DNA from 2 places in the Streptomyces sp. R818 genome. Region 2 is predicted to be linked to the other one. Evidence: riboswitches for the same ligand, from Rfam matches in the RefSeq annotation. Region 2 holds a riboswitch; the other holds the start of a gene.
The links. Region 2 has a riboswitch for cobalamin ahead of N5I75_RS32580 (prenyltransferase/squalene oxidase repeat-containing protein). Riboswitches for the same ligand answer to the same signal wherever they lie in the genome.
Positions count from the first base shown of each region.

Region 1: linked by a shared signal. The riboswitch ahead of N5I75_RS04200 (FecCD family ABC transporter permease) and the one ahead of N5I75_RS32580 (prenyltransferase/squalene oxidase repeat-containing protein) in region 2 are both predicted to bind cobalamin.

Region 1 is NZ_JAOCNE010000002.1:301,451-304,849, reverse strand. Features, by position in the region: gene N5I75_RS04215 (PIG-L family deacetylase) at 1-163, shown strand, start outside; gene N5I75_RS04210 (nucleoside deaminase) at 294-779, opposite strand; gene N5I75_RS04205 (endonuclease/exonuclease/phosphatase family protein) at 927-1,799, shown strand; cobalamin riboswitch at 1,925-2,053, shown strand; gene N5I75_RS04200 (FecCD family ABC transporter permease) at 2,158-3,246, shown strand; gene N5I75_RS04195 (ABC transporter ATP-binding protein) at 3,333-3,399, shown strand, end outside.
Region 2 is NZ_JAOCNE010000014.1:225,827-229,225, reverse strand. Features, by position in the region: gene N5I75_RS32585 (prenyltransferase/squalene oxidase repeat-containing protein) at 1-1,204, opposite strand, end outside; cobalamin riboswitch at 1,336-1,484, opposite strand; cobalamin riboswitch at 1,547-1,666, shown strand; gene N5I75_RS32580 (prenyltransferase/squalene oxidase repeat-containing protein) at 1,768-3,180, shown strand.

The sequences.
Region 1 (3,399 bases), on a different contig from region 2:
CGACTCGCTGGCCGCGCACGCCAGCCAGGGCGAGAACATCTTCTTCCTCAAGATGGGCAAGGAGCGGTTCGGCGAGCTGATGGGCATGGAGACGTTCGTACGGGTCCAGGACACCACCGGCGCGCCGCTGCCCGAGAACGACCTCTTCGCCGGACTGCGCTGACCGGCCCGGCCCACGGGCCTCTCTGGCCGCGCGGTCGTCGCCCACGGGCCCATCTGACCGCGCGGTCGTCGAGCGCAGCCGCACCTGACCCGGTGGTCGTCGCCTGCAGCCGCACTTGACCGTGCGGTCGTCAGTCGCGCGACGACCGCTCGGCAAGCAGCCGGTGCAACTCCTTGACGCGGGGCACCAGTTCGTCGACCGGCCCCTCGACGGTCACGTGCGGCGCGACCTCCTGGATCGGCAGGGCGCGCACCGGCGCCTCCGGGCGGCCCCATTCGGCCAGCCACTGGCCCAGCTGGGCCGAGGAGGCGACGTACACGATGCGGCCGAGCCCGACCCAGGCGTGGGCCGCCGCGCACATCGGGCAGTGCTCGCCCGAGGTGTAGACGGTGGCCGCGCGCCGCTCCTCCGGGGAGAGGTGCTCGGCCGCCCACCTGGCCAGCTCGAACTCGGGGTGGCGGGTGGCGTCCCCGCCCGCGACCCGGTTGTGGTCCTCGGCGCGGACCGCGCCCGTGCCGTCCACGAGCACGGAGCCGAACGGCTCGTCCCCGCTCTCCAGGGCCTCGGCGGCCAGCTCCACGCAGCGGCGCAGATGTGCCGACTCGCTCGCGTCCATCGCGGTCCCTTCTCCTCGTCCGTCGTCGGGATCGCGTCGATCGTCGCATGCCGCACCGCCGGCAACGGCTCGACCCGGACGTGTGCCGGTGACACCTTGTCGCCTACCCTCGTGCGGAGAAGACCTCGTGTGAGGGCATGTGACCGCATGTCCGTCCACTCCAAGGAGGCGATGGTGCTCGGACGCGGCACACGTCTGTTCGCGATCGCCATGGCCGCCCTCTGCATCGTGCTCATCGGCCCGAGCGCACCGAGCGGCGCCCTCATCGCCAAGCCGCTGCCCGCCGACGCCGCCCAGGGCATCGTGCCGAACCGGGTCCTGACGTGGAACATCTGCAACCCGTGCGGGAGCGGGCAGAACATGGGCCGGGCCGCGGAGATCGCCACGTACGCGCCGCAGGTGTTCGGCCTGCAGGAGGCATGTGTGCGTGACGTCGAGAAGATCCGCGACTACCTGGAGGTCTTCTACGGCCTCGTCTACGAGGTCGAGTACGGGTCGGTCCTGCGGAACTGGAACCGCTGCGGCGGTCTGCCGTGGCAGGGCGGCGCGTACGGCCAGGCCATCCTCTCCGCGGCGGCGATGACCGATCACGTGAACGTGGAGTACCCCGACGGCGGCTCCGAGGACCGCGGGTACATGGCCGTCACGACCAAGGTGGGCGGCCGGTCCGTCCGCGTCTTCAACACGCACTTCGCCGAGCGGCAGCAGCCTGACATCCGGGCGGACCAGGCCCGCGTGCTCGCCGCCGAAGTCGCCCGTCACGACCACACGATCGTCCTCGGCGACTTCAACGCCGTACCGGACGCCTCCGAACTCCGCCCGATGTGGCGACTGGCCGAGGACGCCGATCCGGCGTGCCGCCCGTTCCCCGACGGCGGCGCCTGCGAGCCGACGACCGACTGGCAGAGCAAGTTCGACTACATCTTCCTGCGCGGCATCGCTCCGCTCACCCACCAGGTCCGCCCGAGCCCGTACTCGGACCACCATCCCCTGCACGCGGAGATCGATCCGGCGTGGTGACCCGAACGGCCCGGAACGTCCGGGCCGGTGAGTACCGCCCGCGCCAGTAGGTACCGCTCACGCCAGTAAGTACCGTCCACGCTGGTAAGTACCGCCCGCCCGCCCCGCCCCTGACCCAGGCTTGCTACGCTTCGGCTGCCTTCCGTGGGGGAAGCCGGTGCGAGTCCGGCGCTGTCCCGCAACGGTGTGCGTGGCCTGTTCCGTCCGAGTGCGGGCCCGCGAGTCCGATCACCCACGGCAGGTGTGCGACCCGTCGACCGCTCGCCGTGGACTGCGAGCAGGGACCGCCGAAGCCCTCCCGGCCTTCAGGTGCCCTGCGTTGCAGCCGTGGCGCCGACCCGGAGGATGTGCGCCCGCTTTGCTCCGCACCGCCGCTGCCCCTGCCCGCACGGGTGTCGCCCGTACGCGCCGGGGACACCTGCCCACCGTCCCGCTGGTCATCGCGCTCGCGCTCGTCCTGGTGGTCTCGCTGGCGTGCGGGGTCGCGCTCGGCGCCACCGGGATGAGCTGGCGGCAGGTGGTGCGGCTGATGTGGGCCGGGCTCAGCGGCGGCAGCCTCGGCAGCGCGGACGCCGGGGCCTACACCATCGTGTGGGAGATTCGCTTCCCGCGCGTCGTCCTCGCGGCCGTCGTCGGCGCGGGCCTCGCCTCGGTCGGCGTCGCCGTGCAGGCGCTGGTGCGCAACGCCCTCGCCGACCCGTTCGTGCTCGGCATCTCCTCCGGCGCCGCCGTCGGGGCCAACGCCGTCATCCTGTTCGGCGCGCTCGCCGGGCTCGGCGTCTGGGCGCTCTCGTTCTCCGCCTTCCTCTCCGCGCTCGCCGCGACCCTCGTCGTCTACGCGGTGGCCCGCTCCCCGCTCGGACTCAGCCCGCTGCGCCTGGTCCTGACCGGCACCGCCCTCGCCTACGGGTTCCAGGCCGTCACGACCGTCATGGTGTTCAGCGCGGAACGGGGCGAGGCGGCGCGCGCGGCCATGATGTGGCTGCTCGGCAGCCTGGGCGGGGCCACCTGGCCGAAGGTGCCGCTGGCCGCCGCGACCGTGGTGGCGGGCTGGCTGTGGCTCAGGGTGCGGGCGGGCGCGCTCGACGCCCTCGCGATGGGCGACGAGACGTCGGCGGCGCTCGGCGTCCCGCCCGACCGGCTGCGGCGCGAACTGTTCGTCGTGACCGCGGCGGTGACCGGCACGGTCGTCGCCGTGAGCGGGGCCATCGGCTTCGTCGGTCTGATGGTGCCGCACCTCGTGCGCATGCTCGTCGGCGCCTCGCACACCCGCGTCCTCGCCGTCGCGCCGCTCGCCGGGGCCGTGCTGCTCGTGTGGGCCGACGTGTTGTCACGGGTGCTGCTCGCGCCGACCGAACTGCCCGTGGGCGTGGTGACGGCCGCGCTGGGTGTGCCCGCGTTCCTGCTGCTGATGCGGCGCGGCGGCCATGCGCTCGCCGGGCGCTGAGCCAAGCACCCGCCCAAGAGGCCCGTCCAAGAGGCCCGTCAAAAAGGTTCGTCAAAAAGGTTCGTCAAAACAGAGGGAGAAGACACGTGCGGCTCGACGTCGAAGGTGTGTCGGTCGAGGTGGCGGGTGTACGGCTCGTCGACGAGGTCACCC
Region 2 (3,399 bases):
CGTGGCCGCCGGCCTGGTGCAGGACGAGCGCGATCAGACCGGTCGTCCCGGCGTCGCCCTCGCAGCGCTCGCCGGGCTGGATGAGGATGCTGGTGATCCCGCCGTCCTTGCACTGCACCTGGGTGAGCCGATCCACCGACGCGGCGTCCGGCTTGTCACCGGCACGCAGGATCGCGAGGACGGCACGGGCCTGCTCGTCGGAGTACGTGATGTTGCGGATGTCGCCCTTGGCGGTGCAGCCCTCGCCCGGGGCGCGCTCCGCGCACACGTTCCCGGTGAGGTCGGCGATCAGGTCGCGGCTGCCGAAGGCGTGCGGATCGCCCTCGGTCGACGCGGCGAGCAGCGCGAGACGGGCCACGGCCGCCGTGTCGGGAGCCTGGTCCTTGCCGTTCGGCAAGACGTAGTCGTCGACATGACCAGCCAAGAAGGACGTGACCTTGTCGACGGTGTCGCTCTTGCCGTAGGCGGCGGCCAGGGCGTACGCGGTCTCGGTCGTGAGCAGGTAGTTCGGGGTCTCGGCGCCGTCGTCGACGATGCGCTCGCCGTCCGTCAGGCCGCCCTTGAGCCAGGCTCCGGCCGCGGCCACGTCGACCGTGCCCGGTGCGCCCGTCGGCCCCGTGCTCGGGTCGGGGCTCGAACCGCCTCCGGCGCGTACGTCGTCGGGGCTGAAGGCGGGCCTGCCGGTGGTGCCGCCGATGTCGGTGCCCCCGTAGATCCAGGCGTCGACGTCGCCGTCCTTGAGCCTGCGGTCCATGGCGCCGTACTGGCTGTAGGACCAGTCGTCCTGCCCGGCCGAGGCGACCCAGTACGACCAGTACGCGGTGGCGGGCGGGGTCAGCTTGCAGGCTTCCGTGGCCGACGTCGGGTACTGGGTACCGGAGTTGAAGGAGCCGAAGCCGATGCGGCAGATGAAGGCAGGGCCGTCGTGTTCGGTGCCGGCAGTGGTGAAGCCACCCTCGTGCAGAAGCTCGTAGCCCGTGGTGGGGCTGGTGTCGCAGCCCCGCTCGACCTTGCCGCCGAAGGGGCCGAAGTCGACGGCGACGACAGCACCCTTGGTGGCGGTGCAGTCACCGATCGGGGAGGCTGCGGCGGGCGGGGCCGCCGAGAGGAACGCGATGCAGGCCGCGGCCAGGACGGCCAGTGCACAGAATGCCGCCGCGAACGCTCCGAACCGTCTTCGTGCACGGACATCCGTGCGTTCCATGGTCCTCACCACGGCCCCCTCGGTGTGTGGCCGAGGCAGGGGTACGTACACGTGGCAGAGGCCCCGCACACGGATCTCCTGAGGAGCCGGTCGGCGGAGCTGGTCGCACCACGCCGTAATCCGCGACGGCGTCTGTTGCTGTGGAACACGCTCCAGGCATTCCGGCTCGCCCGACCAAGATCGGGCCTACGGTTGCGGGTCAGCGCCGGACTTCGACCGGCTTCCCCTGGAACTTCCTTGCATATCAGCCGGATTGGAACACGCGTTCACAGAATCCGTCAAGGGTGTTCACAGAGTGACGCGCGCGACCTTCGGGGGGCGCTGTGGCGGGGATCGGCCGACCTCGGGTACTGTCCCGCTCTGCCGAGTGGGGGAACCCGGTGAGAGTCCGGGGCTGACGCGCAGCGGTGTGGGGGCGGTGACCGTCCCTGAGCCCGAATGCCCAAGCGGCACAGGCTAGTTGGAAGTCGGTCCACGCGTCCCGGACGGCGGCCACACCCGTGTGCGCCCCCTGAGCAGGGACCCTCCGGGCCGGTCGGCGTCCCTCATCTCTGGAGCACGCCATGCCCCGTCCCGCTCTCGTCCGCCGCGCCGCGTTCACCGCGGCGGCCGCCCTCGGCGCCTTCGCCCTGACCACGCTGCCCGCGGCGGCGACCGCCACTCCGGCGCAGATCGCCACGTCCAAGACGAACGGCGTCACCTACCTCAAGTCCCTTCAGGCGGCGGACGGTTCGTACGCCGGCTCGGGCCTGTCCAACGAGTGGGCCTTCAGCGCGCTCGCCTCGGCGGGCACCGCCGCGGTCGACGTCACCCCGGGCGGCGACACCACCAAGAACGCGAGAACGGTCTACAGAAACCTCCTCGCCACCAGTGCCTGGCCGTCTTCCTCCCCCGTCGTCACCGACTACGAACGCGCCACGCTCAACGCCAACGCGGCCGGCATCGACCCGGCCCGCGTGTCGGCCTCCCGCAACCTCGTCGCCGACATCTACCGCTACTGGCAGACCGCCGAGCCCGGCTACTTCGGCCCCTCGGCGAACTTCAACGGCACCGTCTTCGCCGCCCTCGCCCTGAACGGCGCCAAGACCACCACCGGCCAGATACGCGTCCCGCAGGCCCTGCGCGACGCGATGATCACCCGGATCCGCGCCAACCAGCACGACGACGGCGGCTGGAACTACAGCAAGGCCGAGGGCGACGCCGGTCAGCTCGGCACGGCCAGCGACATCGACATGACAGGAGCGGCGATGGCCGCCCTGTGCGTCTCCGGCGTCCCGAACACGGACCCCGACATCACCCAGGCCAAGACCTTCCTCAAGGGCAAGCTGGTCGCCACCACCGGTGCCTTCGACGCCATGTTCGGCGTGAACACCGACTCCAACGGCTGGGCCGTCTCCGGCCTCAACGCCTGCGGCATCAACCCCCAGACCGGCGACTTCCTCACGGCGCGCGGCAAGACCCCGGTCGACTTCCTGATCAGCCAGCAGTTCAACCCGGGCGGCGGCTTCAAGTACCTGCCGAGCGACACCTCCCCGCAGGCGTACGCGTCGATCGACGGCCTGCGGGCGGTGGCCGGCGGCGGATTCACTGCGACCCCGCCGGCCCCGGTCACCTCCGGCGCCCCGCAGTGGGTCGCCCAGTCGAGCCTGACCTCGGGCACGAAAAGCACCTTCGCCGTGACGGTCGACGACGGCTCCGGCACCCTGAAGGTCTGCTCGGTTCCCGTCACCGCGACCGGCTCCACGACCACGCTCGGCGCAGTGCTGGACGCGGCAGCCTCCTCGGCCACCCCGTCCGGCTGCGTCAGCGGTGTCACCCCGTCCTCCGGAACCGGCCAGATCACCTCCCTCAACGGCAAGGCCAACAGCGGATCCAACACCTGGAAGGTCAGCGTCGACGGTTCGTCATTCGCGACGGCCGCCCGTAACAAGACCATCGGGGTGGGTGACACGATCGCGCTTCGCTGGGGTGCCTGACCGTTCGAAGTGGTGGGGTCGGCCCGGCTCGGCTGGCCCCACCAGATCCAGCAGCTCACGTAGTTCCCGACGACCCTTCATGATCAGGTCGTACGCCGCCACCGGGTCCGTGTCCGACGGTAGTTGAACGTCCCCGAGAACGTCCGTGACCGAGTACGGCGTGCGCAGCCATCGATACAGCGCAAGCCAGTCCTCCCTGCGGTCGTCCGAGATGCCCTT